Regions from separate parts of the Clostridium thermobutyricum genome, predicted to be linked through region 1. Evidence: predicted binding sites of a transcription regulator. Region 1 holds the regulator's gene; the other holds the start of a gene.
The links. The regulator Rex, encoded in region 1, represses fermentation and respiration genes when NADH is low (regulators of the CRP and FNR family bind a similar motif). The targets are predictions, from matches to a motif close to ATTGTTAANNNNTTAACAAT.

Region 1 (16,238 bases):
ATCTTCAGAAGTTATTTCTCTAATTCCAGAAGAAGTTTTAATATATTTTAATCTATCTAAAAGAACATCAAAAGCTCCTTTAGTAAATAAAGTTGTTTTATCATTAAAATCGTGAAGAGTACTCATAAGCTTTCTATCAGAATCAAATGGTATTTCCCTTAAACGCTCAATTTTTTCTCTAAATTCTATTTCTTTTATGTTATATATATGACCAAGATTTACAAGAGCAACTTCAGTTGGATCACCTATTTCATTTCCATCTACTGAAGTAGAATCATTACAAAGAATAGAGCTAGTTAATAAATAATTGTGTACTTCATTAGTTAAATCTAAATCTTCTGAATTAATAAGTTTTCCATCAACATAAAGTTGTTTAGTAGTCATTTTATTTTGAGTTAATGTACCAGTTTTATCAGAACATATAATTGATACAGAACCAAGACCTTCAACAGCTTTTAAAGATTTGATGATAGCATTTTCTTTAGCCATTTTTTGAGTTCCTATTGCAAGAACTATAGTAACAATAGAACTTAAAGCTTCAGGAATAGCAGCAACTGCAAGAGCAACAGCAAACATTAAAGATTCAATTATTGGCATTTTTCTATAAATACTTAATCCAAAAACAATAGCACATATAACAAGAATTATAATAGCTAATTTTTTAGAAAAATCATCAAGAGTAATTTGTAATGGAGTTTTCTTCTCTTGTGTTTGCTCCATTAAGGTAGCAATTTTACCAAGCTCAGTATTCATACCAGTAGCAGTAACAACTACTAAAGCACGTCCATAAGTTACCAATGAACTTGAGAAAACCATATTTTTTTGGTCACCAAGAGCAACTTCATCTTTATCAATTAAGTCAGATATTTTAGTAACACTTTCAGATTCACCAGTTAATGCACTTTCATTAACTTGTAAAGAATAATTTTCTATTATTCTACCATCAGCACAAACTAAGTCACCAGCTTCTAGAATTAAAATATCTCCAGGAACTACTTCAGAAGATGGAATTTCTAATTTTACTCCATCTCTCATAACTTTAGCATTTGGAGCAGAGAGTGCCTTTAAACTATTTAAAGATTGTTCAGCTTTTACATGTTGGATAGTACCAAGAATTGCATTTAATATAATAACTGCAAATATAACAATAGTACTTTCAACATTTTTAGCAAACATAGAAACAATACCAGCAATGATAAGTATAATTACAAGTAAGTCTTTAAATTGTTCAAAGAAAACTTGAACTGTACTTTTCTTTTTCTTTTCATTTAAAATATTCTTTCCATATAAATCAGAATTTTTGTGTAATCCATCTTTTGATAGACCATTTTTTGTAGAATTAAAAAATTTTAAGATATCTACAATAGACTTGTTAAAAAAATTATTCATAAAAAAAACTCCTTTCAAAATTAATATTTCCAATAAAAAAGACTTTTAATATAAATTACGAAAAAATTTCGGAATTTATATTAAAAGTCTCGTAACCTAATTATATAGGTATATAACACCAGACGTTTAGTCGAGATTGTTGATGCTATATTTAGTACTACTCCCTCTTAATAAGATTGGATTAAATTTATTATTAGTATAATATTAATTTAAATTCATATAATTGTCAAGATTTATTAATAAAAGAAAAATATATTAAATTAAATTGTAATAATTGGATACGAAATATGAAGTCAAATATATATAAGTAATGTTTAAATTCACAAAATTTATTAAAAAACATAGACTAAAATATAACGCTAAATGGAGTTGGAAATAATGATATACGGACTTATATTAGCTGGAGGAAAAGGAAGTAGATTATATCCATTATCAAGGATGAATCGCCCAAAACAATTCTTAGATGTTATAAATGAAAAAAGCTTTCTAGTAAATACTGTAGAAAGAATAGCTCCTTTAATAGAAAAGGATAATATGTATATTGTAACAAATAAGGATTATGAAGATCAGATAAAAGATGAATTAAAAGACATCAATAAAGAAAATATTATAACAGAACCTATGAATAAAGAAACTGCAACATGTATAGGCTTGTCTGCAGTAAAACTTTTAAAAAAAGATCAAGATGCTGTTATGATAGTATTGCCTTCAGATCATTACATTGAAGATGAAAAAGAATATGTAAATACTTTAGCCCAAGCTATAGAATTAGCAAATAGAAGAAAAGCTATAGTAACTTTAGGGATAGAACCTACTAGACCAGAGATTGGCTATGGTTATATAGAAATGGGCGAGCAGGTTAGTGGGGATATAGCCACTTATAAGGTAGCAAGGTTTACAGAAAAGCCAAATCTAGATGTAGCGAAAGAATTTATTTTTACTGGAAACTACCTTTGGAATTCAGGGATGTTTGTATTTAGAGCAGATATAATTTTAAGAGAAATAGAAAAGTATCTTCCTAATGTATACAAATCTTTAATGGAAATATATAGACACATTGGAGCAGAAGATGAAGATGAAGTTATTTTAAAAGAATATGATAGTATAAATGGCATTTCTATTGATTTTGGAGTAATGCAAAGAACAAGAAAAGCTTATGTTATAAAATGCAATTTCCATTGGGATGATATTGGAAGTTTTACAGCTTTAAGCAGATTTTTAGATAGAAAGGAAAGTAATTTTATATCCAAAAATTCTTATTTAGATGATTGTGAAAATTGTGCAGTTTTTGGAGGAAAAAATTTAATTATAGGTCTTGGTGTGAAAGATTTAGTTATTGTAGATGCCGGAGATGTATTACTAGTTATGGATAAAAAACGTGATCAAGAGATAAAACATTTACTTACAAAATTAGAATCAGAAGAAAAATATAAAAAATACTTATAAAATATAACTAAGCTATCTCTAATTTTTGAGATAGCTTTTTAAATTAATTAAAAATTTAATAAATTTTTCCACATAAAATACTTTATTATGAGGTATAATTATTAATAGGGTTTAGATATATAATTAAAAAAATAAGGATGTGACCTTAAGTGTTAATGAATACTCATAAGTTAGTAGCTAACATATTATACGATAATATAGATGATAATAAGAAATTTTTAATAAGTAAGAATAGATTTATATGGGGAACAATAAAGCCAGATTGTGCATCAAAGTATAAATTTACAAAGCACTATTTTGATGAAAGCAGTGATATGATATTAGAGATGATAGAAGATTTAGCAAATATGACTCCAGATGAGGTTATTCAAAATGGAACTGGTAAATTTAGTGCAGAACTTGGAGTTATATGTCATTTTCTATGTGATTACTATTGTATACCACATGCTCAAAGATGGGAATTTAAGAATGCAATGAGGCAACATGTTAATTATGAAAGAGAACTTGCTAAAATTGCAAAGAATTATGATGTATCTTTAATGAGACTTGATAGGCTAGAAGTAAAAGATATTAGAGAATTTATAGATAAAACTCAGGAAATGTATAGGAAAAAAGAAAGTTTTTTAAATGATTTAAATTTTGCATATTATATATGTAACAGTATAGTGCATATGATATTGAAAACAATTATGTCTAACAGTGAAAATATAAATAACTTAAATAATAAAACAATAGTAAATTAATTAAAATAATTAAAAGACTAAGAGGCTTGAATTCATGAATTCAAGCCTCTTAGTCTTTATAAAAATATTTTTTATTTTACAGTAATATTTATTAAGTATAGTAACATATTTATTTATAATGACGTATAAAAATTAAAAAAAACAAACTTTAAAAATAAAGTTGACAAAAACACTTCACATTCATATAATGAACATATGAACAATTACTCATATGAAAGAGAGGATGAAAGATGGGGTCCAATGAAATAAAGATAGATAAATGCAATTGTACAATAATTCATGAGGATACAATAACAAAAGTTAAAGATAAATTGCCTAAAGAAGAAACTCTATATGATTTGGCAGAGCTTTTTAAAGTATTTGGAGATACAACAAGAATAAAGATAATATGCGCTTTATATGAGTCAGAGATGTGTGTATGTGATTTAGCAGCACTTTTAAATATGACACAATCAGCTATATCACATCAACTTAGAACATTAAAAGTAAATAGATTAGTTAAGTTTAAGCGTGTAGGAAAAGTGGTTTATTATTCTCTAGATGATGAACACATAATGAGAATATTTAATGAAGGTCTTAACCACGTAAATGAATAGGAGGTGAAATTATGAGTAAAATTAAATTATCACTTAAAGGACTAGATTGTGCACATTGTGCAGGAAAAATTGAAAATATAGTTTCAGAGTTTAAAGAAGTAAAAAGTTGTACTTTAAACTTTGCATTTAAATTACTAATAGTTGAATATAGTGATTTAAATGAAGAAGAAATGATAAATAAAATAAAAGAAACTGTAAATAAGTTAGAACCTAATGTAGTTGTTGAAAAATATTCAATGTCAGGTGGAAAAAATAACCCAAGAACAGAAAGTGGACATGGGAACAGTAATAAAATTAAATTATCACTTAAAGGACTAGACTGTGCACATTGTGCTGGGAAAATTGAAAATATAGTTTCAGAATTTGATGAAGTAAAAAGTTGTACTTTAAACTTTTCATTTAAATTATTAATAGTTGAATATAGTGGTTTAAATGAAGAGAAAATGATAAATAAAATAAAAGAATCTGTAAATAAATTAGAACCTAACGTAGTTGTTGAAAAATATTCAATGACAAGTGGAAATGATATGCAAAGAAGTGATAGTGGACATGGTTGCAAAGATGGTTGTTGTACAGGACATGAGCATGGACACAGTCATAAAGAAGATGAGAAAAAAGAAAATAAATTTATGAATAGGATACTTGAAAATATACAATTAATAGTAGGAATATTCATATATATTGTAGGAATTTTCTTAGGAGAAAAAAGTAATATTTCTATATACTTCTTTATAATTTCTTATTTATTAGTAGGATATAAAGTAATAGGAATTGCAGTTAAAAATATATTTAAAGGAAACTTTTTTGATGAAAATTTCTTAATGACTATAGCAACTTTAGGAGCATTCGCAGTTGGACAATACCCAGAAGGTGTTGCAGTTATGGTATTTTATGAAATAGGAGAAATGTTCCAAAGTTATGCAGTAAACAAATCAAGAAAATCTATAAGTTCTCTTATGGATATAAAAGCTGAATATGCGAATTTATTTGAAAATGGAAATATAACAAAAGTTAGTCCAGAAGAAGTTAAGATAGATCAAATAATTTTAGTTAAACCAGGTGAAAGAGTTCCTTTAGATGGAGAAATAATAGAAGGAAATACAAGTGTAGATACTTCAGCTTTAACTGGGGAATCAATTCCTATGGAAAAGAAAGTTGGGGAAGAACTTTTAGCTGGAAGTATAAATATAACTGGTACAATAAAAATTAGAGTAAAAAGCGAATTTGAAGAATCAACAGTTGCTAGAATATTAGAGTTAGTTCAAAATGCAAGTAGTAAAAAAGCAAAAACAGAAAAATTTATAACTAAATTTTCAAGATACTATACTCCAGTAGTTGTTTTTTCAGCTATAGCTTTAGCAGTAATACCATCATTAATATTACCTGATGCAAATATAAGACAATGGATTTCAAGAGCACTTATATTCTTAGTAGTATCTTGTCCATGTGCATTAGTAATTTCTGTTCCATTAGGACTATTTGCTGGAATAGGTAGTGCATCTAAAAAAGGTATATTAGTTAAAGGTGGAAATTATTTAGAAATATTAAAAGATCTAGATGCAGTTGTTTTTGATAAAACAGGAACTTTAACAGAAGGTGTATTTAGAGTTACTAAAATTGAATCATTTGATGAATTTAAAAAAGAGCAAGTTCTTCAATATGCAGCAGCTTGTGAGAAGTTTTCTAACCATCCAATAGGAAAATCAATTGTTGATGAATACAAGTTAAGCAAACAAAAAGATATAGACGAAATAGAAGTTACAAATCATAAAGAAATCTCAGGAATGGGAATAAGCGGAGATATTGAAGGTAATAATGTGCTAGTAGGTAACTTTAAGCTTATGAAAGAAAATAATATAAAAGTAAATGAAATAGAAAGTTTAGGAACAATAGTATATGTAGCAGTTAATAATATTTTTAAAGGTTATATAACTATATCAGATAAAATAAAGAAAGATTCAAAAGAAGCAATAGAAGCTCTAAAAGAAATTGGGGTTAAGAAAGTTGTAATGCTAACTGGTGATAATAAAAAGGTTGGAGAGGCAGTTGGTAAAGAACTTGGATTAGATGAAGTACATTCAGAGCTTTTACCTGTAAATAAAGTTGAAAAACTAGAAAATATAATAGAATCTAAAGAAGTTAATCGTGTAGCATTTATAGGAGATGGAATAAATGATGCTCCAGTACTTGCTAGAGCTGACTTAGGAGTTGCTATGGGAGGAATAGGTTCAGACGCAGCTATAGAAGCAGCGGATGTAGTTTTAATGAAAGATAATCCTTTAGCATTAAAAGAAGCAATATTACTTGCAAGAAAAACAAATAAAATTCTATGGCAAAATATAATTTTTTCATTAGGAGTTAAATTTTTAGTTTTATTAATGGCAGTATTTGGACTTGCTAATATGTGGGAAGCAGTTTTTGCTGATGTAGGAGTTACTTTAATAGCAGTTTTAAATTCAATGAGAGCGCTTAAATAACAACTAATTCCATTGACAAAAGTTCATTAAGTAAGTATAATTCTAAATGAACTTTCAGGCGAGAGGGAAAAGGCATTAGAGAATAATTTTATTCTCATCTTATAAAGCTTAATGCTTTATTATAAAACTGGGATGAAGTTTATGTGTAAATATATTTATGCATAAACTTTATTTTTTCTTTAAATTTAGCAATACATATTAAATAATAAATACACATAGTAAAAAGTTAATAGAAAAAGTAATTTTAAAAAAATGGATTAAATACATATAAATATGGTAGAATAAAAAATAATAGTTAAAAATTTCACATCTCAAGATTTTGGGAGAGAATTAGTAGAGTAAGGAGACATAGAGATGGAAAAGAAAAAAAATATTTCTATGGCTGTTATAAAAAGATTGCCTAAATATCATAGATATTTAAATGAATTATTAAAAAATGATGTTGATAGAATATCTTCAAAAGAATTAGGGGAAAAGATAGGATTCACTGCATCACAAATAAGACAGGATTTAAATTGCTTTGGTGACTTTGGGCAACAAGGATACGGCTATAATGTAAGAGAATTAAGTAGTAAAATAAGTACTATTTTAGGATTGGATAATGTGCATAATGGAGTTATTGTTGGAGCTGGGAATATAGGTCAAGCAATTGCTAATTATACTAGATTTGGAAAAATGAGCTTTGATTTAAAGGGGATTTTTGATGCAAATCCAAAGCTTATAGGAATAAAAATAAGAGATATATCAATTGAAGATATTGATGATTTAGATAAATTTTTAGCAAACAATAAAATAGATATTGGAGTTGTTTGCGTTCCAAGAATAAATGCACAAAAAGTTTGTGATGTACTTGTAGCAGGTGGCATTAAAGCTATTTGGAACTTTGCACCTGTAGATTTAGTAGTTCCAGATGATGTTATTGTTGAAAATGTACATTTAAGTGAAAGTTTACTTACACTTATTTATCTTTTACATAACAAATAAAAAAATATAAATTTAATTATTGATTGGATGAAGGTAAAAAATTTGTATAATTTTTCACAAAGGATATTGCAAAAAATTTAACGAAGTATTATAATTGTAATTGAAGTTGAAAGACTTCAATTATTTTTTTGTTTTTGTTTGTTATATTATTAACAAACAGATAAAATTTACTATAAAATGTTAACAATAAACAATAAAGTATAAAATTTGCTATTTAAAATAAAGAGGGTTGTATTAAGGAGGACTTTAGTATGGAATTAAAAAATGTACTTCTTGAAAAGGAAGGAAACTTAGCTATTGTAACTATCAATAGACCAAAAGCATTAAATGCTTTAAATTCAGAAACTTTAAAAGATTTAAATACAGTAATTGATGATTTAGAAAAAGATAATAATATCTATGCTGTAATCTTAACAGGGGCTGGAGAAAAGTCATTTGTTGCAGGTGCAGATATATCAGAAATGAAAGATCTAAATGAAGAACAAGGAAGAGAATTTGGAATCTTAGGAAATAAAGTTTTTAGAAGATTAGAAACTTTGGACAAGCCTGTAATTGCTGCTATATCAGGATTTGCTTTAGGTGGAGGATGCGAACTTGCAATGAGTTGTGATATAAGAATAGCATCAGAAAAAGCTAAATTCGCTCAACCTGAATCAGGACTTGGAATAACACCAGGATTTGGTGGAACTCAAAGACTACCTAGAATAGTTGGTCTTGGAAAAGCTAAAGAACTTATTTATACAGGAGAAATTATAAAGGCAGATGAAGCTTTAAGAATAGGATTAGTTAATAAAGTAGTAGCTTTAGAAGAGCTTATGAATGAAGCTAAAGCTATGGCAAATAAAATAATGGTTAATGCTCCAATAGCAGTTAGACTTTGTAAAGATGCAATTAACAGAGGAATGCAAGTTGGAATGGATGAAGCCATAATGATAGAAGCAGAAGACTTTGGAAAATGTTTCTCAACAGAAGATCAAACTGAAGGAATGACTGCTTTCATGGAGAGAAGAGAAAAGAATTTCCAAAATAAATAATTAGTAAATTAGATAATAAAAACAAAGATTATTTTATATAAAAAATCAGGGTGTAATGAATAGGAGGGCAATTTAAATGAATTTCCAATTAACTAGAGAACAAGAATTAGTAAGACAAATGGTTAGAGAATTCGCTATAAACGAAGTAAAGCCAATTGCAGCTGAAATCGATGAAACAGAAAGATTTCCAATGGAAAACGTTGAAAAAATGGCTAAATTAGGAATGATGGGTATTCCATTTCCTAAAGAATTCGGAGGAGCTGGCGGAGACACTCTTTCATATATATTAGCAGTAGAAGAATTATCAAAAGTATGTGGTACAACTGGAGTTATACTTTCAGCTCACACTTCTCTTTGTGCTTCACTTATCAACCAATTTGGTAATCCAGCACAAAAAGAAAAATACTTAAGAGACCTTGCAACAGGTAAAAAAATAGGTGCTTTTGGATTAACTGAACCAGGAGCTGGTACAGATGCAGCAGGTCAACAAACTACTGCAGTTTTAGAAGGAGATAATTATATCTTAAATGGATCAAAAATATTCATAACAAATGGTGGAGTTGCAGAAACTTTCGTTATATTTGCTATGACAGATAAGAGTAAAGGAACAAAAGGAATTTCAGCTTTCATAGTTGAAAAATCATTCCCAGGTTTCTCAGTAGGTAAAGTAGAAGATAAATTAGGAATTAGAGCTTCATCAACTACAGAACTTATAATGGAAAACTGTGTAGTACCAAAAGAAAACTTAATTGGTAAAGAAGGAAAAGGATTTGCAATAGCAATGAAAACTCTTGATGGAGGAAGAATTGGTATAGCAGCTCAAGCTTTAGGAATTGCAGAAGGTGCATTAGAAGAAGCAGTAGCATACATGAAAGAAAGAAAACAATTTAATAGACCATTAGCAGCATTCCAAGGATTACAATGGATGATTGCAGAAATGGATACTAAAGTTGAAGCAGCTAGACATTTAGTATATAAAGCAGCATTCTTAAAAGAAGCAGGTCTTCCATACACAGTAGATGCTGCAAGAGCTAAACTTTTTGCTGCAGATGTAGCAATGGAAGTTACTACTAAAGCAGTACAAATATTCGGTGGATATGGATACACTAAAGAGTACCCAGTAGAAAGAATGATGAGAGATGCTAAGATAACTGAAATTTATGAAGGTACTTCAGAAGTTCAAAAAATGGTTATCGCAGGAAGCAAGTTAAGATAAAAAGGGGAGGCTTAAAAATGAATATAGTAGTTTGTTTAAAACAAGTTCCAGATACAACAGCAGTAAAGATTGATCCTAAAACAGGAACACTTATAAGAGATGGAGTTCCATCAATAATTAACCCAGAAGATAAGCATGCATTAGAAGCAGCTTTACAAATAAAAGAAAATAGTGGAGCAAAAATAACAGTAATAAGTATGGGACCTCCACAAGCTAAAGAAGCTTTAAGAGAAGCTTTATGTATGGGAGCTGATGAAGCAGTTCTTATAACTGATAGAGCATTTGCTGGAGCAGATACATTAGCTACTTCAAACGCTTTAGCAGGAGCTATAAGAAAATTAGAATATGATATTGTATTTGCTGGAAGACAAGCAATTGATGGAGATACTGCACAAGTAGGACCAGAAATTGCTGAACATTTAAATATTCCTCAAGTAACTTATGTTCAAGATGTTAAAGTTGAAGCTGATGGATTATTAGTAAACAGAGCATTAGAAGACGGACACGAAATGATAAAAGTTCAAACTCCATGTCTTTTAACTGCAATTGAAGAATTAAATGTTCCAAGATATATGAATGTTGGATTAATCTTCGATACAAAAGACAAAGAAATCACTATTTGGTCAGCTGATGACATAGATGTAGATAAAGCAGTTCTTGGATTAAAAGGTTCACCTACAAAGGTTAAAAAATCAATGACTAAAGAAGCTAAAGGTGCCGGAGAATTAGTTAAAGAAGGACCTAAAGACGCTGCAGCATATGTTGTTGGAAAATTAAAAGAAAAGCACTACATCTAATAGGAATAGGGAGGTAACTTGAAATGAATTTAGCAGATTTTAAAGGCGTATGGGTATTCGCTGAACAAAGAGGCGGAGAACTACAAAAAGTATCATTAGAATTATTAGGCGAAGGTAGAAAAATTGCAGATAAATTAGGAGTTGAATTAACAGCTCTATTATTAGGACACAATGTAGAAGGATTAGCTACTACTTTAGGTGAGCACGGAGCTGATAAAGTTATATTAGCAGATCATGAAGAATTAGCTAATTACACTACTGATGGATATACAAAAGTAATTTGTGATTTAGCAACAGAAAGAAAACCAGGAATATTATTCATAGGAGCAACTTTCATAGGAAGAGATTTAGGACCAAGAGTTGCAGCTAGATTAACAACTGGATTAACTGCTGATTGTACTCAATTAGATGTAGTTCCAGAAGAGAACGGAGCTCTTTTAGCTACAAGACCTGCATTTGGTGGAAACTTAATGGCAACAATTGCTTGTCCAGATCATAGACCACAAATGGCTACAGTAAGACCTGGAGTATTCTCAAAGGTAGAAGAAAAAAATGAAAAATTTGAAATAGAAAAAATTGAAGTAGCTTTAACAAGTGCTGATATAAGAACTAAAGTTATAGAAGTAGTTAAAGATGCCAAAGATGTAGTAGATATCGGTGAAGCTAAAGTTTTAGTTGCTGGTGGAAGAGGAATGGGAAGCCAAGAAAACTTTAATAAATTAAAAGAATTAGCTGAAGTTTTAGGTGGAACAGTAGCCGCATCAAGAGGTGCTATAGACAAAGGATGGATAGAAAGAGATTACCAAGTTGGTCAAACTGGTAAAACTGTAAGACCAAGTATTTATATTGCTTGTGGTATTTCAGGAGCTATTCAACATACAGCTGGTATGCAAGATTCAGATATGATTATAGCAATCAATAAAGATGAATCTGCTCCAATTATGAAAATTGCTGATTATGCAATAGTTGGTGATGTAAATAAAGTATTACCAGAATTAGTTGCACAATTTAAAGCAGTAGTAGAATAGAACTTAAAATTGTCAGGTGATGAACAAATCATCACCTGAATTTAAAAAATGTATAGGTATAAATGAATTTAAATTGAAATTAGGAGGCGGACCATTATGAAAAAAGTATTTGTATTAGGTGCAGGAACAATGGGAGCTGGTATAGTTCAAGCTTTCGCACAAAAAGGATATGAAGTTATTGTTAGAGATATAAAAGATGAATTTGTTCAAAGAGGAATTGCTGGAATAGATAAAAGTCTTACTAGATTAGTTTCTAAAGGAAAAATGACTGAAGAAGTTAAAGAAGAAATACTAGGAAGAATTTCAGGAACAACTGACATGAATATGGCAGCTGATTGTGATTTAGTAGTAGAAGCAGCAGTTGAAAACATGAAAATCAAAAAAGAAATTTTCGCTGAATTAGATAAAATCTGCAAACCAGAAACTATTTTAGCTTCAAACACTTCATCATTATCAATAACTGAAGTTGCTTCAGCTACATCAAGACCAGAAAAAGTTATAGGAATGCATTTCTTTAACCCAGCTCCAGTAATGAAGCTAGTTGAAATTATAAGAGGAATAGCTACAAGCCAAGAAACTTTTGATGCTGTAAAAGAATTATCAGTAGCAATTGGTAAAGAACCAGTAGAAGTTGCAGAAGCTCCAGGATTCGTAGTAAATAGAATCTTAATTCCAATGATTAATGAAGCTTCATTTATTCTTCAAGAAGGAATAGCTACAGTTGAAGATATTGACACAGCTATGAAATATGGAGCTAACCACCCAATGGGACCATTAGCTTTAGGAGACTTAATAGGATTAGATGTTTGTTTAGCAATCATGGATGTTTTATTCAATGAAACAGGAGATAATAAATATAGAGCTTCAAACATATTAAGAAAATATGTTAGAGCTGGATGGCTTGGAAGAAAAACAGGTAAAGGTTTCTACGATTACAGCAAGTAATCTTATAGATTTTATAGAACTGCCAATTTGGCAGTTCTTTTTATATAAAGAGGAGTGAATTTATTTATTCACTCCTCTTTTATTAATAGTAAACAGATTTTGGTGGTTTTCTTTTTTTAGCTAATCTTTTAGGTGGTCGATTTTTATTTTTAAATTTTTTAATTCCTATTTTTATACCTATGTAAGATAATTTTATTGCTACATATATAAAGAATACATATATAAATCCATATAATCCCCAAAAAACATCACCAAATTCGGCTTGACCTTGTCCAGTTAGTTTTTGTTGGATTTCTATAGCAACTGTTATAAAAATAAGTATAGTAAAAGTATAAATAAAAGAAACAGCAGTAAGAGAATATTTAGCAACTATTTTAAATAAAAAATGTGATAGAGCAAATATTATTATTCCTAAAGCACCAATAAAAATAAAATGTAATTGTTTGTCTGTAAATCCATATCCATTAGAACCAAGAATTTCAACAGATTTATGATGAATTGAATTCATAATATCAACTAATATTTTTAAAACCTCTATCAAGAAAATTCCCCCTTTTATGATATTTTATAGTAATATTTTACCATAAATACAAAATAAAAGTTTTATAAATATTGTTATATTTAAAATTTTTAAGAATATACACAATATTGAATCTTTATTACAATAAATGGTATAATATATAAAAATAGGTTAAGGGTAAAGAGGGGGATGTTTGTGTTTAAAATTATTGGGAAAAAAGTTTTAGCAGATAATTTATTTTTAATGGATATTGAAGCACCAAGAGTTGCAAAATCAGCAAAGCCAGGTCAATTTATAATAATAAAAAATGGTGAAAAGGGAGAAAGAATTCCACTAACAATAGCTGATTTTAATAAAGGAAAAGGAACTGTAACTATAGTATTTCAAACTGTAGGGGAAGGAACAAAAGAACTTTCAGAACTTAATGCGGGAGAAAGTGTATCAGACTTTGTTGGTCCATTAGGAAGAGAAAGTGAATTTGTTTTAGAAGATATAAATGAACTTAAACATAAAAAATTTATTTTTATTGCTGGTGGAGTTGGAGCAGCACCAGTTTATCCTCAAGTTAAATGGATGAAAGAGCATGGAATAGATGTTGATGTAATAGTAGGAACTAGAACAAAAGATCTTTTAATTTTTGAAGAAGAAATGAAAAAAGTAGCTAAAAACTATTATGTTTCTACAGATGATGGTTCATATGGGTTCAATGGTAGAGTTACTGATTGTTTATCTGATTTAATAAAAAATAAAGGGAAAAAATATGATCATGCAATAGTTATAGGGCCTATGATAATGATGAAATTTATGTGTATGTTAACAAAAGAACTTAATATTCCTACAACAGTTAGTTTAAATCCTATTATGGTTGATGGCACAGGAATGTGTGGGGCTTGTAGAGTAACTGTTGGAGATGAGGTTAAATTTGCTTGTGTTGATGGACCAGAATTTGATGGTCACTTAGTTAATTTTGATGAAGCAATGAGAAGACAGCAAATTTATAAAACAGAGGAAGGTAGGGCTTTCTTAAAGAAAAAAGAAGGGGATACACATCATGGAGGATGTGGTAATTGTGGGGGTGAAGAATAATGAATATGGAAGATAGAATGAAGAGAATACCTGTAAGAGAGCAAGAAGCAAGTATTAGAGCTAAAAATTTTGATGAAGTTTGTATTGGATATAATGAAGAAGAAGCAATTAAAGAGGCAATTAGATGTTTAAATTGTAAAAATGCAAGATGTATTCAAAAATGCCCAGTAAGTATAAACATACCTGGTTTTATTAGCAAAGTAAAAGAAGGAAATTTTGAAGATGCAGCAAAAATTATTGCAGAATCTTCAGCTCTTCCAGCAGTTTGTGGAAGAGTATGTCCACAAGAAACACAATGTGAAGGTAATTGTGTTTTAGGAATTAAGGGAGATTCTGTTTCAATAGGAAAACTAGAGAGATTCGTAGCAGATTGGTCAAGAGAGCATAATATAGATCTTTCTGACAGAGAAGAATTAAATGGTAAAAGAGTTGCAGTTATAGGAAGTGGACCAGCTGGACTTACTTGTGCTGGAGATTTAGCTAAACTTGGATATGATGTAACTATATTTGAAGCTCTTCATGAAGCAGGTGGAGTACTTGTTTATGGTATTCCTGAATTCAGACTTCCTAAAGATACAGTTGTTAAAAGTGAAGTAGAAAATGTAAAAAAATTAGGAGTTAAAATAGAGACTAATATAGTTGTAGGTAAGACTGTTACTATAGATGAGCTTATAGAAGATGAAAAATTTGATGCTGTATTTATAGGTTCAGGAGCAGGACTTCCAAGATTTATGGGGATAAAAGGAGAAAACTCAAATGGTGTATTCTCAGCAAATGAGATATTGACTAGAAGTAATTTAATGAAAGCTTTTAAAGATGGTTATAGAACTCCTATAAGAGCAGGTTCAAAAGTTGCGGTAGTAGGAGGAGGAAATGTTGCAATGGATGCAGCGAGAACCGCTTTAAGGCTTGGAGCAGAAACTCATATAGTTTATAGAAGGAGTGAAGCTGAACTTCCAGCAAGAGTAGAAGAAATTCATCATGCAAAAGAAGAAGGAGTAATTTTTGATATTTTAACAAATCCAACAGAAATATTAAGTGATGAAAATGGATGGGTTAAAGGAATGAAATGTGTAAAAATGGAGCTTGGAGAACCGGATGAATCAGGAAGAAGAAGACCAGTAGAGATAAAAGGTTCAGAATTTATATTAGATGTAGATACTGTAATAATGTCTCTTGGTACTTCACCAAATCCACTTATAACTTCTACAACTAAGGGGTTAGATAAAAATAAAAGAGGATGTATAATTGCTACAGAAGAGTTTGGAGAAACATCAAGAAATGGTGTTTTTGCAGGAGGAGATGCAGTAACAGGAGCTGCAACAGTAATTCTTGCAATGGGAGCTGGAAAAAAGGCAGCAAAAGGTATACATGAATATTTAAAAACAGTATAAAACTTAAAAAGGTATTTTATAGGATTTATTATAAAAACACTCATGAAAATTATAATTCATGAGTGTTTTTATTTTGTTATTTAAATATATAGGTAAAATTAATAATTTATATGAAATAATAGTTTTAGTATTTAAAAATAACAACTGAATAATTAAAAAAATAATAAGAGAAGAGTTGGAATATAGTTATAAATAATTAAGTGTGGTATAATTAACAAAAAACATTATTAAATAATTATTATTCTAAAGCATTATTAAAAAAGATATGGTTAAACTAAAATAAATAGTTTTTTAGAATGATAAAATATTTTAATAGATTGGAGAAAAAATATGGATTACAAAGATATAAAATATTTAGAAGATAAAGTAATTTTAGAAGGAGTTAAAAATTTTAACATAAAGCAAATATTAGAGTGTGGACAATGTTTTAGATGGGATAAAGTTGGAGAAATGAACTATATAATAGTTGCTTTTGGAAAAGTTTTAGAAATTCTTCAAGAAGAAGATAAAGTTACATTCTTAAATACTAATAAAGAAGATTTTGAAAAAATTTGGTTTAAGTATTTTGATTTAGATAGAGATT
Region 2 (16,238 bases), 130 kb from region 1:
AGAATTTGCAGATAGAATAAATGTAATGTATGCAGGAAAAATAATAGAAGGTGGAACAGTAGAGGAAGTTTTTAAAAAATCAAAACATCCTTACACATGGGCTTTACTAAAATCAATGCCAACTTTAGATAGTGATATAAAAAGTGAACTATATTCACTTGGAGGAACTCCACCTGATTTATTAGAACCGCCAATAGGATGTCCGTTTTGTGCAAGATGCGAATATGCTATGGAAATATGCAAGGAAAAAATGCCTGAAAGAACAGATTTATCAACTACACATTTTACATGTTGTTGGTTAACACATGAGTATGCTGAAAGTGTGGAATAAGGGGGGATAAGAATGGCAGAAAAAATATTAGAGGTTAAAAATTTAAAGAAACATTTTAATGTAGGAAAAAATAAAGTTTTAAAAGCTGTAGATGATGTAAGCTTTTATATAGAAAAAGGAGAAACATTAGGATTAGTTGGGGAATCTGGGTGTGGAAAGACTACTTGTGGAAGAACTGTTATAGGATTATATGAAAAAACAGATGGAGAAATATATTTAAATGGAAAGCCATTAAAAAATAAAAGTTTAAAAGATAGAAAAGAAAAAGCGAGAATAGCACAAATGATATTTCAAGATCCTTATGCATCATTAAATACTAGAATGACTGTTGGGGATATAATTGCAGAAGGAATAGATATACATAAACTTTACAAAGAAAAAGAGAGAGAAGAAAGAGTTTATGAATTACTGAATTTAGTAGGTTTAAATAAAAGTCATGCTTCAAGATTTCCACATGAATTTTCTGGGGGACAAAGACAAAGGATTGGAATAGCAAGAGCATTAGCAGTTGAACCACAATTTATAGTTTGTGATGAACCTATTTCAGCGTTAGATGTATCTATACAAGCTCAGGTTGTGAATTTATTAATAGATTTACAAAATAAATTAGGATTAACATATCTTTTTATTGCTCATGATTTATCAATGGTTAGACATATTTCAGATAGAGTTGGAGTTATGTATTTAGGAAATCTTATAGAATTATCACCAAGTGATGAATTATATAAAAATCCACTTCATCCATATTCTAAATTGCTTTTATCAGCAATTCCTTCAATGAGAGGAGAGAAAAGAAATAAAGTTAAAATAGAAGGTGAAGTAGGTAATCCAATGGAAGATTATAAAGGATGTAAATTTGCAAATAGATGCTCTTATTGTATGGATAAATGTCTTAAAGAAATTCCAAGATTAAAAGAAGTAGGGAACAAACAATTTGTAGCTTGTCATTTATATTAAAAAAATAGATAGTATAAATTTTATTAAAATATTATGTTACTTAAAATTTGAGTTAAATATCAATAATATATAATTATGACCTCATATAGTTAAATATATGAGGTCTATTTAAATTAAATATCATCTACATTAAAAGAAAGTTCTATTTTTTCAATTGATGGTTTTAATTGAGTTAATCTAACTCCAGCAGCAGTAAACATTTTTTTAGAAGCTTTAACTATATCTGTATCAGCATACTTATCACTTAAATATATAACTTGCTTTATTCCACTTTGAATTATGGCTTTTGCACACTCATTGCATGGAAATAATGCAACATATAATTTTGCTCCTTCTAAAGAAACACCTCTATTATTTAAAATAGCATTTAATTCAGCGTGAACTACGTATGGATATTTAGTTTCTAAAAATTCTCCTTCTCTTTCCCAAGAGAACTCATCATCTGAACACCCAAAAGCAAATCCATTATATCCAACTGATAAAACTCTGTTAGTTTGACTAACTATACATGCACCAACTTGAGTACTTGGATCTTTACTTCTTTTTGCAGATAAAAGAGCGAGCCCCATAAAATATTCATCCCAAGATATGAAGTCAGATCTTTTCATAAAATCACTCCTTAAATATTATTGCTTTAATTGTTTTTAGGTTATAAGTACATTATAATAAAATAGAGGAAAAAGCGAAATAATTTATATTAAGTTTAAATAAAAAATAAATTAACTATAGATAACCAGGAGGAAACTAAATTGAAAAAAATAATAACTATATTTGGAACTAGACCAGAAGCAATAAAAATGGCACCTTTAGTTAAAGAACTAGAAAAAAGAGAAAGAATTCAATCTAAAGTCTGCGTTACTGCTCAACATAGAGAAATGTTAGATCAAGTTCTAGAACAATTTGATATAACGCCAGATTATGATTTAAACATTATGAAAAGCAAACAAACTTTAACTGGCATAACAAATAGAGTTTTAGAGGGATTAGAAGAAGTTTTTGCAGAAGAAAAACCTGATATGATATTAGTTCATGGGGATACTACAACTACTTTTGCAGGAGGACTTGCAGCTTTTTATCAACAAATAAAAGTTGGGCATGTAGAAGCTGGACTTAGAACTTTTGACAAATATTTTCCATTCCCAGAAGAAATGAATAGAAAGCTTACAGGAGCTTTAGCAGATATACATTTTGCACCAACTCAAGGTTCAAAAAATAACCTTTTAAGAGAAGGTATTAAAGAGGAAGATATATTTATAACAGGAAATACTGTTATTGATGCTATGGAGCATACAGTAGAGCAAGATTTTATATTTGAAACAGAAGAATTAAATAAAATAGACTTTGAAAACAAAAAAGTAATAATGATAACTGCACATAGAAGAGAAAACTGGGGTGCTGGAATAGAAAATATTTGTGAAGCTTTAAACAAAATTGTAGAAGAAAATGAAGATGTTGAATTAGTTTATCTTGTACATTTAAACCCAATAGTTAAAGAAGTTGTTTATGAAAGATTAGGTGGAAAAGAAAGAGTTCATCTTTTAGATCCATTAGATACTAAAGAAACTCACAATTTAATGAACAAATGCTTTATGGTAATGACAGATTCAGGTGGATTACAAGAAGAAGCTCCACACTTAGGAAAACCAGTTTTAGTTTTAAGAGATGTTACAGAAAGACCAGAAGCTGTATCACATGGAACTGTTAAATTAGTTGGAACAGATGTTACTAAAATAACAAGTGAAGCAAATTTATTAATAAGAGATGAAAAAGCTTATGAAATCATGAGTAAAGCTGTAAATCCTTATGGTGATGGATTAGCTTCAAAAAGAATTTGTGATGCAATAGAGGTATATTTTGGATTAAGTGATAAAAAAGTTAACGAATATATTAAATAGTTTGTCTAAGTTTTAACAAAAAACTATTGATTAATCTTCCAAGAATGGTTATAATAAAAGTATGTTAAGAGTTTAACAAAGGTTTAAAAGCAAAAATATTTTATTATATATAAATTGGAGGTTATTAAGATGAGAGACGTAGTAATAGTTAGTGCTGTAAGAACAGCATTAGGTTCATTTGGAGGTTCATTAAAAGATGTTCCAGCTGTTGATTTAGGAGCAACTGTTATAAAAGCTGCAGTTGAAAAAGCTGGAATAAAACCTGAATTAGTAGAAGAAGTAATAATGGGAAATGTAATCCAAGCTGGATTAGGACAAAACACAGCTAGACAAGCAACTCTAAAAGCTGGTTTACCAGTTGAAACTTCTGCAATGACAATAAACAAAGTTTGTGGTTCAGGATTAAGAGCAGTTAGTTTAGCAGCTCAAATGATCAAAGCTGGAGATTCTGATATAATCGTAGCTGGTGGTATGGAAAGCATGTCTCAAGCTCCATATGTATTAAAAAGTTCAAGATGGGGTCAAAGAATGGGAGACGGAAAAATGGTTGACTCTATGATAAATGATGCATTATGGGATGCATTTAACAATTACCATATGGGTATAACAGCTGAAAACATTGCTGAAAGATGGGGAATAACTAGAGAAGATCAAGATAACTTCGCAGTAAATTCTCAAAACAAAGCAGAAGCTGCTATAAAATCAGGAAGATTTAAAGATGAAATAGTACCAGTTGTAATTCCACAAAGAAAAGGTGAACCAAAAGTATTTGATACTGATGAATTCCCAAGATTCGGTTCAACTTTAGAAGGATTAGGAAAATTAAGACCTGCATTCAAAAAAGATGGTACAGTTACTGCTGGTAATGCTTCAGGAATCAATGATGGAGCTGCTGCTTTCGTAATCATGAGCGCTGAAAAAGCTGAAGAATTAGGAATAAAAGTAATGGCTAAAATTACTTCATATGGTTCAAAAGGATTAGATCCAGCAATAATGGGATACGGACCATTCCATGCAACTAAAGTTGCTTTAGAAAAAGCTAACTTAGAAGTTAAAGACTTAGACTTAATCGAAGCTAATGAAGCATTCGCAGCTCAAAGTATAGCTGTTGCTAGAGATTTAAAATTCGATATGAGCAAAGTTAACGTAAATGGTGGAGCTATAGCTTTAGGACACCCAGTTGGAGCATCAGGAGCTAGAATATTAGTAACATTATTACATGAAATGGAAAAAAGAGATTCTAAGAGAGGTCTAGCTACTTTATGTATTGGTGGTGGACTAGGAACTGCTGTAATAGTTGAAAGATAATAATTAAAATATATAAATTTTAAGATGCATTGTATTTTTACAATGCATCTTTTTTTATGTAAAAAATAAAATATAGAATTTTGTGAAGTAGATTTAAATAGTAACAAAATAATAAAAATAAGGATATATTAAAATATAAAAACAATGTAAAAAATGTATAAAAAATACAAAAAGGACAATAATTAAGAGGAAAGGTAGGGGAATATAATGTTTAAAAAAGTTATAATTCTTCTTTTAGTTGTCCTTAGTATTATAGGCTTAGGTGGTTATAAAGAAGATTCATATTATATAGTTAAGAAAGAAACAATGAATGGAACAGAATTTATAGAAAATGGGGTTAGACTAGAATATATTTCTAATTTAACTGTAGAAGAAGAAAAAGAAAAAATTAAAGAAATTTTAGGTAGTAATTATAATATTGATGAACAAAATAACAACTTATATTTATATGGAAAGATTCATATAGAAATTAGAGTTTGGCAAGAGGGTTCAATGGTTTATGTATGTTCTACAGTTATAAATAAAGATAAAAGTATTCTAACAGAAGATATAAAAGAAGAACTTAATAAAATAATAGATAAACATTCAAGTAAATATGAATATTTTGAGTTTTATAAAGGAAGCTTTAACGGAAATATTGATGATATACTAAAAAAAATAGAATCTAAAAATGCAAAAATTTTAAAAATTGAAAATGGGTATACAGGAAATATAAAGTTAGGTAAAGAAAATGTGAATTTTGGGTTAGTCAATTATGATACAGGGCTACAACTTATAATTGGAACTCCAGTAATATTTACAACATACTAAAAATTTATTATGGAGGAAAATATGGAAAAAATAATTGTAAAAGAAACAAAGGAATTAAAAGGTGAAGTAGATATAAGTTCAGCTAAAAATTCAGTTTTACCAATTATAGCTGGATGCATATTGTGTCCTGAAAAGATAGTTTTGAAAAATGTAAAAATGCTTGAAGATGTTCAAGTTATAACTAGCTTATTAAGAGAATTAAACAGTGAAGTTGAATATTCAGAAATAACAAATGATCTAGTTATAAATTCTTATAATATAAATCCGTTAGAAGAAACTAATGAATTAGTTAGAAAGATGAGAGCTTCATTTCTTATAATGGGACCTATGCTTGCTAGATTTGGAAGATGTAAAATATCTCTTCCAGGTGGATGTAACATAGGGAGTAGACCAATAGAGCTTCATTTAAAAGGATTTAAGGCTCTAGGAGCAAATATAAAACAAGGTCATGGTTATATAGAAGCAACTGCTAAAAAACTTATAGGAAATAGAATTTATTTAGACTTTCCATCAGTGGGAGCTACAGAAAATATAATTATGGCATCAGTTTTAGCAAAAGGAACTACAATAATAGAAAATGCAGCAGATGAACCAGAAATTTGGGATTTAATTAATTTCTTAAATAAAATGGGAGCTGATATTTATGGTGGTGGAGCAAGAAAAATTATAATAAAAGGAGTTCAAAATTTACATGGAATTACTCATCAACCTATTTATGATAGGATAGAAGCTGGAACTTTCATGGTTGCAGCAGCCATTACAAATAGTATGATAAAAATTAATGATGTAAATGAAGAACATCTAATGCCTATAATAGAAAAATTAAAAGAATGTGGAGTTGTAGTTACAGAAGAAGAAAATGGAATAATAGTAGATGGTCGATATGACAAATCTACAGCGGATATAAAAACCCTACCACATCCAGGATTTCCAACAGATATGCAACCACAAATGATGGCATTATTATCAACTATAAAAGGAACAAGTTTAATAACAGAAACAGTATTTGAAAATAGATTTATGCATGTACCAGAGCTATTAAGAATGGGTGCAAACATAAAGATTGATGGAAGAACTGCTGTTATAGAAGGATGCACTAAATTAACAGGATGTGATGTTAATTCAACTGATTTAAGAGCAGGTGCAGCTCTTATATTAGCAGGATTAGTGGCAGAAGGAGAAACTAGAGTTGGAGAAATACATCACATTGATAGAGGATATAAAAATATAGAAGAAAAATTTAGAAAGCTTGGAGTTAATATAGAAAGAGTTACTATATAAAGCCTAGTACAGCTGTTTATAAGCTGTACTAGTTTTTTTTGCTTTACATAAAATTATCAAAGGTAAGAATAAATAATTAAAAAGGACATATATATAGATGTATGAAGTTTGGAGGTGGTTTTATGAATAGTAAAGACCTTAGAGAAAATTTAATGACTATAGGAGTAACAACTTTAGTTATAGTAGTTTGTTTAATAATATTACCTAAATTACTGCTAGGAAAAAGTATAGACATAGATAATTTAAATGAAGAAGGAACTACTATTTCACAAAAGACTAATCCTTATATAACAGTAGAAGGTAATAAAAAACTAGAAGTATATAGAAGCAATACAGGAAAAACAGAAAAAATAGATTTAGAGGATTATATAATAGGAGTAGTTTCAGGAGAGATGCCAATAAGTTTTGAAGAGGAAGCTTTAAAAGCACAAGCTGTAGCAGCGAGAACCTATTATTTTACTAAAAGAGAAGAAAAGTGTGATATAGCTAAAAATGGAGATATATGTGATACAATACATTGCCAAGTTTACATGAATAAAAAAGAGAGGAAGTCTCAATGGGACAAAAAAGTAGCAGATAGTAATTATAAAAAAATAGAAAAAGCAGTTAAAGAAACAGAAGGAAAAGTATTAGCTTATAATGGCGAAATAATAAAGTATCCACAATTTTTCTCAACTAGCTCTGGAAAAACAGAAAATTCTGAGGATGTTTTTGTTTCAGCTGTTCCTTATTTAAAATCTATAGAAAGTAAAGGAGAAGAGATTTCTCCTAAGTTTACAGGAGAAAAAGAAATTACAAATTTACAATTTGCAAGTTTAGCTAATAAAACTTATGGAGCTAATATTAGTTCATCAAATGTACAATCTAATGTAAAAGTGTTAGGAAGAACAGAAGGTGGATCTATAGAAAAAATACAAATAGGACAAGCGATTATAAAAGGGACTGAATTCAGAAAATTATATGATTTAAGTTCAGCAAATTGTGAACTAGAATTTTTTAAAGATAAAGTAAAAATAAAAACAAAAGGAAGTGGGCATGGAGTTGGAATGAGCCAATGGGGAGCTAATGTAATGGCTAAAGAAGGAAAAAAATATGATGAAATACTAAAGCATTATTATAGTGGAGTAGAAATTAAAAAAATTAAATATAAATAGTGTATAAAAAGGTGATATTTGGGAGAATACTCAAATATCACCTTTTTATTTGCTTAATTTATGTAAAAAATAGATTAAATGATTAAAAATGTAAAAAAAGGACACAATTTAAATTAGGAGGTGTTGATTTAATGAAACAAAAAATCAAAGAAATAACTAATAAAATAAAAGGATTCTTTAGAAATAGCTCAATCAGTAAAAAAGAAGGCTTATACATAGCTATATTTACTGGTATATGTGTAATTCTTATTTCAGGAATAGTGGCTTTAAAAGGTGTAAATGCAGATAAAGGAAATGAGGCTAAAGAACCAGTAGAAAAAGAAGTTAGCTTAGATGTTCCAAATGATATAGCAAACTCACAAGCTATGGAGAACTCAGAAAGAGTTGAAAAGGAAAAAGCAGATTCTACTAAACCAGTAAGTACACCAAAACTTTCTTTTATAAATCCTGTTGAAGGTAAGATTGTCAAAGGTTATGATGATGCGATAATCTCAGGAGACAAAATGAGAAGTGAAATGTATGGTGGTATTTCTGTTGCTGCAAAAATTGGTACAGAAGTAAAAGCTGGTGAAGCTGGAGTAGTTGATGAAGTTAAAAATAATGACGTAATGTTTGGGACTACTGTAGTAATTAAGCATACAAATGGAGTTAAAACAGAATACTGTAACTTAGATACAAACTTAAAAGTAAAAAAAGGTGATAACGTAACAAAAGGTCAAGTTATAGGAAAAGTTGGTAAAACAGCTCAAAGTTTAGGTGCTTCATTAAAATGTGAATTTTTACACATAAGAATGTATGAACTTAAAGATAAAGAATATAAAGAAATTGATCCAGGAAAATACTTTTCATTTAAAAAGTAAGTTATCAAATTAATCAGTCATTTGAATAAAATGGCTGATTAATAAAAATACTAATAACAATGATGAATTCTCTAAGGAGGTACAAAATGAAAGACTATATTGAAGAAAGGGTATTAGAAGTTGCACAATATATAATTGATTCAAAAGCAACAATAAGAAAAACTGCAAAAGTTTTTGGGGTTAGTAAAAGTACAATCCATAAGGATATGACAGAAAGACTACCAAAGATAAACCCTGCAATAGCTGAACAAACTCATACTGTTTTAGAAATTAATAAATCAGAACGACATATAAGAGGTGGAAAAGCTACTAAAATGAAGTATAAAACTGCTGAATAATGTTGAAAGAATAAGCTATTCCATATATAATTTAAAGTATAAGTAGAAAAAAATAGAATTTTTTCAAAAAAAAGAAAAGGGTGGAATAGTGATGTGGTTTTGGAAATGGAATAGAGGTAATGATCTAGGAATAGATTTAGGAACTGCTACTGTTCTAGTATATATGAAGGGCAAAGGAATAGTATTAAAAGAGCCCTCTGTAGTTGCTATGAACAAAAATACTGGTAAAGTATTGGCAGTTGGAGAAGAAGCTAGAAAAATGATAGGAAGAACTCCAGGGAATATAGTTGCAGTTAGACCATTAAAAGATGGAGTTATATCTGATTATGATGTTACAGAAAAAATGTTACAAGAACTTATAAATAAAGTTTGTGGCAATAAAAAAATTACAACACCTAAAGTTATGATTTGTATACCATCTATGGCAACAGAAGTAGAAAAGAGAGCTGTTATAGATGCTGCAAGAAATTCAGGTGCAAAAGAAGTACATCTTATAGAAGAACCTTTAGCAGCGGCAATAGGTGCTGGATTAGATATAACAAAACCAAATGGTTGCATGATAGTTGATATTGGTGGTGGTACATGCGATATAGCTGTTATTTCCTTAGGAGGGATTGTTATAAGAACATCAATAAAGTCTGCTGGAGATAAATTTGATGAGGCAATCATTAGATATATAAGAAATAAATATAAATTGATGATTGGTGAGAAAACTGCTGAAGAGTTAAAGATTTCTATTGGATCAGTATATGAAGATGATAATGATTCAAAAGCAGTTGTTAGAGGAAGAAATATGTTAACAGGACTTCCAGATAACTTATCTGTAACTTCGGCTGAAATAAGAGAATCTTTAAAAGAGCCAATAAACCTTATAATTGAAGGAGTCAAAGGAGTATTAGAAAAAACTCCACCAGAAATAGTTGCTGATATAATAGAGCAAGGAATTTTAATGACTGGTGGTGGTTCTTTAATACATGGTTTAGATAAACTAATTCAAAAAGAAACTGGATTAGAAGTTAAAATAGCAGAAAACTCCGTTGAGGCTGTTGCTGAAGGAACCGGAATGGTTTTAGGATACATAGATAAATTAGATACTTCAGTAAATAATGGAGAAGTTATATTAATTGATTAATAAGTGCTTTTTAGCACTTATTTTTTTATTAAAAATTAAGAAGAAATAAAATTTATAATATCTTTTAATATAAAAATACTATTTAGGACATAGTTTATAGATTAAATTTATTAAAGGTATTTATATTGATTTAAAATTAATAAATATAAATAGGTTATGAAATATTATTTAGGTTAAATTATTAATAATATTATTTGAAAAATATCATTCATTATACTAGACATTTAGTAATTTTTATAAGGCGTATAGTAATTAAATAGTATAAAATTTAATTACTATATAACACCAATATAAATGTTAATTATTATATATCATCTGAGTATAATTCTTTTATTAAAATATCGGAAAGATTATAATTGTATGCGTTTAGAATTCCTTTAGCAATTATACAAGCTAAATCATATATAAATGAAAGTCTAATAGAATTAGAAGTTAAAAAATTATTAGAATCACCTTTAGAAACTATACCTACTATAGATATATCTCCTACTTCTTTTAAAATTTTGCCAACACCTTTTCCCGGATAAATTGGATGATCTCTAATACATATATCACCAACATTAGTACCCAAGCATGCATCAATTGCTATTATGTAAGAGCTTTGATGTTTTTCATTTATTGAGGAAAGAAATTTATTTAAATTTAGGGCATGTATTGGTTCATGTAAAGTTCCATATACTGGATAAGGGAAATTGTTGAATTTAAGAATACTTCCAACTATAGGACCTAAAGCATCACCTATAAATTTGTCAGTTCCAATACATACTATAACGAGATTTTCTTTTATATGTTCTTTTAAATATTCACCAATTAAATTAGTAGCAGTTGGATAATTAAAAGGAATTATTTTTTTCAAAGATTTCACCCCCTAGATAATATATTCACTAGAGTTTGTATATATACGAAAAAGCTTATGTTTGAATAAAATTCTTTAAAGTGGACATTAATTCAAATAAGAGGTGATATAATAATGAAGAAGATATTAGTTTTTATGATTTTTATAATGACGAGTTTAACTATGTATTTTTTAGTTTGGTGGCAACCAACTGAAAAAAATAATCAAGCAATAAACACTTCAAATGTTATTGAAACTGATAATAATATGAAAGATAATACAAATGTAGGAAAAGAATTAGATGACTCTAAAAAAGAACAAGATAAAATAGAAAAAGATTTAAAAAAAGAAAAAGCTAAAAAGATTGAAGAGGAGTCCAAAAAAGCAGAAGAGGAAAGAGCTAAGAAATTAGAAGAAAAAGAAAATAACAAATTGATTGTAAAAAAGATAAATGAAAATATGTCTATTGAAGATAAAAAAAATGTAGATAAATTATTGAGTGGATTATCTACAATAGATTTGATGAAAATAGAAGAAGGAATATTAAGTGGAGATTTAAACAGTGTTAAAGCTTTAATAAGCGAAAGATTGTTATTAGAGGATAGCAAGTTATTTTTTGAAATCATTGGCAAATATAAATAAGGGAAATAAATCACATATAAGTATAAAAGTTAAGTAATTGGAGAAAAACATAGAAAAATAATGATAATTTTGTTAAATAGCCTAATTTAAAGGTTGAAAATAATCCTTTATGAATATATACTAACTATTGTCGGTTGGACGTTGGTCTTCCGTAAATTAAATAAATTTTGGTGGGGTTCCCGAGTGGCCAAAGGGGGCAGACTGTAAATCTGTTGCAACTTGCTTCGAAGGTTCGAATCCTTCTCCCACCACCATTTAATTAAGGTCGCATAGCTCAGCTGGGAGAGCACCTGCCTTACAAGCAGGGGGTCACAGGTTCGATCCCTGTTGTGACCACCATTAAAAATAAAATGAAAACGTGCGCTGGCATGGCTCAACGGTAGAGCAGCTGACTTGTAATCAGCAGGTTGTAGGTTCGATTCCTATTGCCAGCTCCAAATAAGGTGGGGTTCCCGAGTGGCCAAAGGGGGCAGACTGTAAATCTGTTGCAACTTGCTTCGAAGGTTCGAATCCTTCTCCCACCACCAAACGCTAAGAAATATCTTAGCGTTTTTTTTATTAGAATTTTTAAATAAATGTAATAATATTATTATAGTAATAATAATAGATATAGTGAATAAATTTAAGAAATTACAAACTGTATATTAAAGAGAAAATATTAAAAACATTAAAAATATATAAATGAAATAAATGTTAAAAACTGACTACTAAGATATATTCTATGTTTATCTTGCTTAAGAAAAAATTCATATTTTCAAATAAAATTTTATTAAATATATAATGTGTTGACTTATTATATTTTAGTGTGTTACAATTTTCAAAGAAAATAAAGCAAATTAAATAACTAAACTCTTATCAAGAGAGGTGGAGGGAAATGGCCCTGTGAAACCCAGCAACCTACAGTAATTAATTTTAATTAATATGTGTGGTGCTAATTCCTGTAGATTTTATCTACAAGATGAGAAGAATAGGCAACTAGTTCTCTTCTTATCGAAGAGTTTTTTTATTATAAAAAAATTTTTATAGATTTGAAAGGAGAATAATGATATGAGAAGATTATTCACATCAGAATCAGTTACTGAAGGGCATCCAGATAAAATCTGTGACCAAATTTCAGATTCAGTATTAGATTCAATTTTAGCAAAAGATCCTAACGCAAGAGTTGCTTGCGAAACAGCTGTAACTACTGGAATGGTAATGGTAATGGGAGAAATAACAACTAACTGTTACGTTGATATTCCAAAGGTTGTAAGAGAAACAATAAGAGAAATTGGATATGATAGAGCTAAATATGGATTTGACTGTGATACTTGTGCAGTTATGACTACAATAGATGAACAAAGTGCTGATATCGCTATGGGAGTTGATGAAGCTCTTGAATCAAAAGAAGGTCAAAAAGATGAAGTTGAAGCAGTAGGTGCTGGAGACCAAGGAATGATGTTCGGATTCGCTACAAACGAAACTGAAGAATATATGCCAACTCCAATCGCTATGGCTCACAGACTTTCAAGAAGACTTACTGAAGTAAGAAAAAATGGAACTCTTTCATACTTAAGACCAGATGGTAAAACTCAAGTTACTGTTGAATATGAAGATGAAAAACCTGTAAGAATTGATACTATAGTTATTTCAACTCAACACAGTGACAAAGTAACTTTAGAACAAATTCAAACTGACATAAGAGAACATGTAATAAATGCTGTAATTCCATCAGAATTATTAGATGCAGAAACTAAATACTTCATAAACCCAACTGGAAGATTTGTTGTTGGTGGACCACAAGGAGATAGTGGATTAACAGGAAGAAAAATCATAGTTGATACTTACGGTGGAATGGGAAGACACGGTGGTGGAGCTTTCTCAGGAAAAGACTCAACTAAAGTTGATAGATCAGCTGCTTACGCTGCAAGATGGGTTGCTAAAAACTTAGTTGCTGCTGGTGTTGCAGATAAATTAGAAATACAATTAGCTTATGCTATAGGTGTTGCTAAACCAGTTTCAATCGGAGTTGAAACATTCAAAACTGGTAAAATATCAGATGAACAAATCGTTTCAATAGTAGAAAAAGTATTTGACTTAAGACCAGGTGCTATAATAAGAGACTTAGACTTAAGAAGACCAATCTACAAACAAACTGCTGCTTACGGACACTTTGGTAGAACTGATGTTAAACTTCCATGGGAAGAATTATCAAAAGTAGAAGAAATAAAAGCATTAATGAAATAATTATAAAAGGAGTTGATTTATTCAACTCCTTTTATTTTTGTAAAAAAGACTTTTTCTAAAATGAAAGAGTCTTTTTTATAAATAAAATGTATATTTGCTTCAAATAAGAACTTGGGAATATAATCCTTAAATAATTAAATAAATTTACAATGAATATAATAATTAAGTAAAGATAAATTTATTTAATTATTACAGAAATTATAAAAATTTAGATATATAAATATAATTAAATGTTATATAATGGAAAAAGGAGATTAGAAAAAGGGGAATTATTATGAGGATAATAGTAGATAGTACATGCGATTTACCAATAGAAATTATAGAACAATATGATATTAAAGTTTTACCACTTAAAGTTCTAATTGAAGATAAAGAATATTATGATAGAGTTACTATAGAATTAGAAGAAGTATATGAATATATGAGAAAGGGAGTTGTTCCTAAAACTTCTCAAGTATCACCAGTAAGTTTTTATGAAGTTTTTGAGGAGATGTGTGAAAATGGAGAAGATTTTATTTATCTTGCATTTTCAAGTAAGCTTTCAGGAACTCATGATTTAGGAAAAAGTATATTAAATGAATTTAAAGAGAAATATAAAAGTATTAATATGGAAATAATAGACACTAAATCAGGTTCTACGGCTATAGGGCTTTTAGTTTTAGAATGTATAAAAATGAACAAAGAAAATTTAGGATTTTTTGAAATATTAGAGAGATTAAATGAAAAAATAACTCATATAGAACATATCCTTACTTTAGGTGATTTAAATTGGCTTGTTAAAGGTGGAAGAATAGGAAAAACAAAAGGATTTGTTGGAACTATGTTAGATATAAAACCAGTTTTAGATCTTAAAGATGGAGAAGTAAATGTTGTAAAATCTATAAGAGGAAAAAAGAAAACTATAAATTATATCTTAGATATTTTAGAAGAGAGAGGGATAAAAAATAATAATTTAATAGGGATTAGTTATGCTGAAGATTTATCTATTGTTGATGATATTAAGAAAGGTATAACACAAAGGTTTGGAGAAAAAGAATTTATGATAAATAAAATAGGAAGTGTTTTAGGAAGTCATGTTGGATTAACTGGAGTAGGAATTTTCTTTTTTAATTATTAATTTTAAGACTATAAAAGCACATTTAAAAGCTTTTATAGTTTTTTTTATGTAGCAATAGGTATAGCTTTTAAATATAATATATTAGATTTCCATATAATTATCTAGGAGGAAAGCTTATGTTATGTAAGAGGTGTAAAAACTTAATAGAAGATGATTTGGACTCATGTCCATTTTGCGAATTAGATTTTAAAGAAGAAAATATAAATACTGAAGAGGAAAAATTACGAGATGATATAAAGGACAAAGTTGAATTAGAAAAGGTTAAAGATGTAGAAATAAAAAATATAGAAGTTGATGAAGTTTATGGTGGAGAATTAAAAGAAGTAGAAGAAAAAAATGAATACATTGAAGAAGAGTTAATAGAAAAAGAAACTGAGATTAATGAAAATGATTCTAAAGTTAAAGAAACTTCAGAAGAAAAAGATAAAGAGCCAATAGAATATGAATTAGAAGAAGGTAATCAAGATAAGTATGATTATCAATTAGAAAAAGATAATAAATATAATGATTATAAAGTTATAGGAATTGCTATTATATTATTAGCTATAATATTAGGATTAGTAATGTTATTTAAATAACAAAGAGGATGTAGTACATCCTCTTTTTTAAACTTCGTGTATAATTTTTCCGTTTATTATTACTTTTTTTACATTTATGTCTTCATCAAATAAAATTAAATCTGCGTCTAATCCTTCTTTTATTTGTCCTTTTTTATCTTCAACTTTACAGTGTCTAGCTCCGTTATAAGTAGCCATTTTAACTACTTCATATAATGGATAATCTGAATTTTTATAAACATTTCTTACTGCTTTATCTAGTGTTAAGATTGAACCTGCTAAAGAACCAGCTTCAAGTCTTGCTGCTCCTTCTTTAACAAAAACATCTTGTCCACCTAAAGAATATTTTCCATCAGGCATTCCGCAAGCCATCATAGCATCAGTTACAAGAAGAACTTTATCTGTTCCTTTTTGTTTATAAGCAACTCTTAATGATGGAAATGATATGTGAATTCCATCAGAGATAGTTTCAGTTGTTATATCTGAATCGAAAACAGCTCCAACTACTCCAGGTTCTCTATGAGCAAACCCTGTCATTGCGTTGAAAAGATGTGTTGCATGTGAACAACCACATTTTATTCCTTCCATAGCTTGTTCGTAATTAGCTTTAGTGTGACCTATTGAGCAAACAACACCTTTTTTACTTAAATATTCTATAAGTTCTTTAGCACCATTAACTTCTGGAGCAATAGTAATAGAAACTACAGCATCAGCACAATCTCCAACCATTTTTTCATAAGTAGCTATTGAAGGAACTTGTAAGAAATTTGGATTTTGAGCACCTATAGCTTTAGG

Region 2: HMPREF1092_RS10565 (acetyl-CoA C-acetyltransferase) is a predicted target of Rex. The motif match lies at 3,244-3,263, and genes of this name have one in related genera.

Annotation. Positions count from the first base shown of each region.
Region 1 covers NZ_KB850956.1:2,387,376-2,403,613, reverse strand. Annotated here, with positions in the region: gene HMPREF1092_RS11220 (cation-translocating P-type ATPase) at 1-1,389, opposite strand, end outside; gene HMPREF1092_RS11215 (mannose-1-phosphate guanylyltransferase) at 1,768-2,835, shown strand; gene HMPREF1092_RS11210 (zinc dependent phospholipase C family protein) at 2,991-3,578, shown strand; gene HMPREF1092_RS11205 (ArsR/SmtB family transcription factor) at 3,809-4,174, shown strand; gene HMPREF1092_RS11200 (heavy metal translocating P-type ATPase) at 4,186-6,651, shown strand; gene HMPREF1092_RS11195 (redox-sensing transcriptional repressor Rex) at 7,006-7,635, shown strand; gene HMPREF1092_RS11190 (short-chain-enoyl-CoA hydratase) at 7,887-8,669, shown strand; gene HMPREF1092_RS11185 (acyl-CoA dehydrogenase) at 8,746-9,885, shown strand; gene HMPREF1092_RS11180 (electron transfer flavoprotein subunit beta/FixA family protein) at 9,903-10,682, shown strand; gene HMPREF1092_RS11175 (electron transfer flavoprotein subunit alpha/FixB family protein) at 10,706-11,710, shown strand; gene HMPREF1092_RS11170 (3-hydroxybutyryl-CoA dehydrogenase) at 11,807-12,655, shown strand; gene HMPREF1092_RS11165 (hypothetical protein) at 12,738-13,196, opposite strand; gene HMPREF1092_RS11160 (sulfide/dihydroorotate dehydrogenase-like FAD/NAD-binding protein) at 13,371-14,261, shown strand; gene gltA (NADPH-dependent glutamate synthase) at 14,261-15,655, shown strand; gene HMPREF1092_RS11150 (DNA-3-methyladenine glycosylase family protein) at 15,986-16,238, shown strand, end outside.
Region 2 covers NZ_KB850956.1:2,253,049-2,269,286, reverse strand. Annotated here, with positions in the region: partial or broken gene HMPREF1092_RS10585 (ABC transporter ATP-binding protein) at 1-331, shown strand, start outside; gene HMPREF1092_RS10580 (ABC transporter ATP-binding protein) at 344-1,288, shown strand; gene HMPREF1092_RS10575 (deoxycytidylate deaminase) at 1,402-1,896, opposite strand; gene wecB (non-hydrolyzing UDP-N-acetylglucosamine 2-epimerase) at 2,038-3,183, shown strand; gene HMPREF1092_RS10565 (acetyl-CoA C-acetyltransferase) at 3,313-4,491, shown strand; gene HMPREF1092_RS16550 (hypothetical protein) at 4,699-5,301, shown strand; gene murA (UDP-N-acetylglucosamine 1-carboxyvinyltransferase) at 5,323-6,582, shown strand; gene spoIID (stage II sporulation protein D) at 6,705-7,736, shown strand; gene HMPREF1092_RS10545 (M23 family metallopeptidase) at 7,868-8,596, shown strand; gene spoIIID (sporulation transcriptional regulator SpoIIID) at 8,683-8,934, shown strand; gene mreB (rod shape-determining protein MreB) at 9,026-10,066, shown strand; gene yyaC (spore protease YyaC) at 10,371-10,931, opposite strand; gene HMPREF1092_RS10525 (hypothetical protein) at 11,037-11,543, shown strand; tRNA gene HMPREF1092_RS10520 (tRNA-Tyr) at 11,713-11,797, shown strand; tRNA gene HMPREF1092_RS10515 (tRNA-Val) at 11,807-11,882, shown strand; tRNA gene HMPREF1092_RS10510 (tRNA-Thr) at 11,906-11,980, shown strand; tRNA gene HMPREF1092_RS10505 (tRNA-Tyr) at 11,986-12,070, shown strand; SAM riboswitch class I at 12,393-12,508, shown strand; gene metK (methionine adenosyltransferase) at 12,591-13,769, shown strand; gene HMPREF1092_RS10495 (DegV family protein) at 14,044-14,886, shown strand; gene HMPREF1092_RS10490 (hypothetical protein) at 15,003-15,464, shown strand; gene nagA (N-acetylglucosamine-6-phosphate deacetylase) at 15,492-16,238, opposite strand, start outside.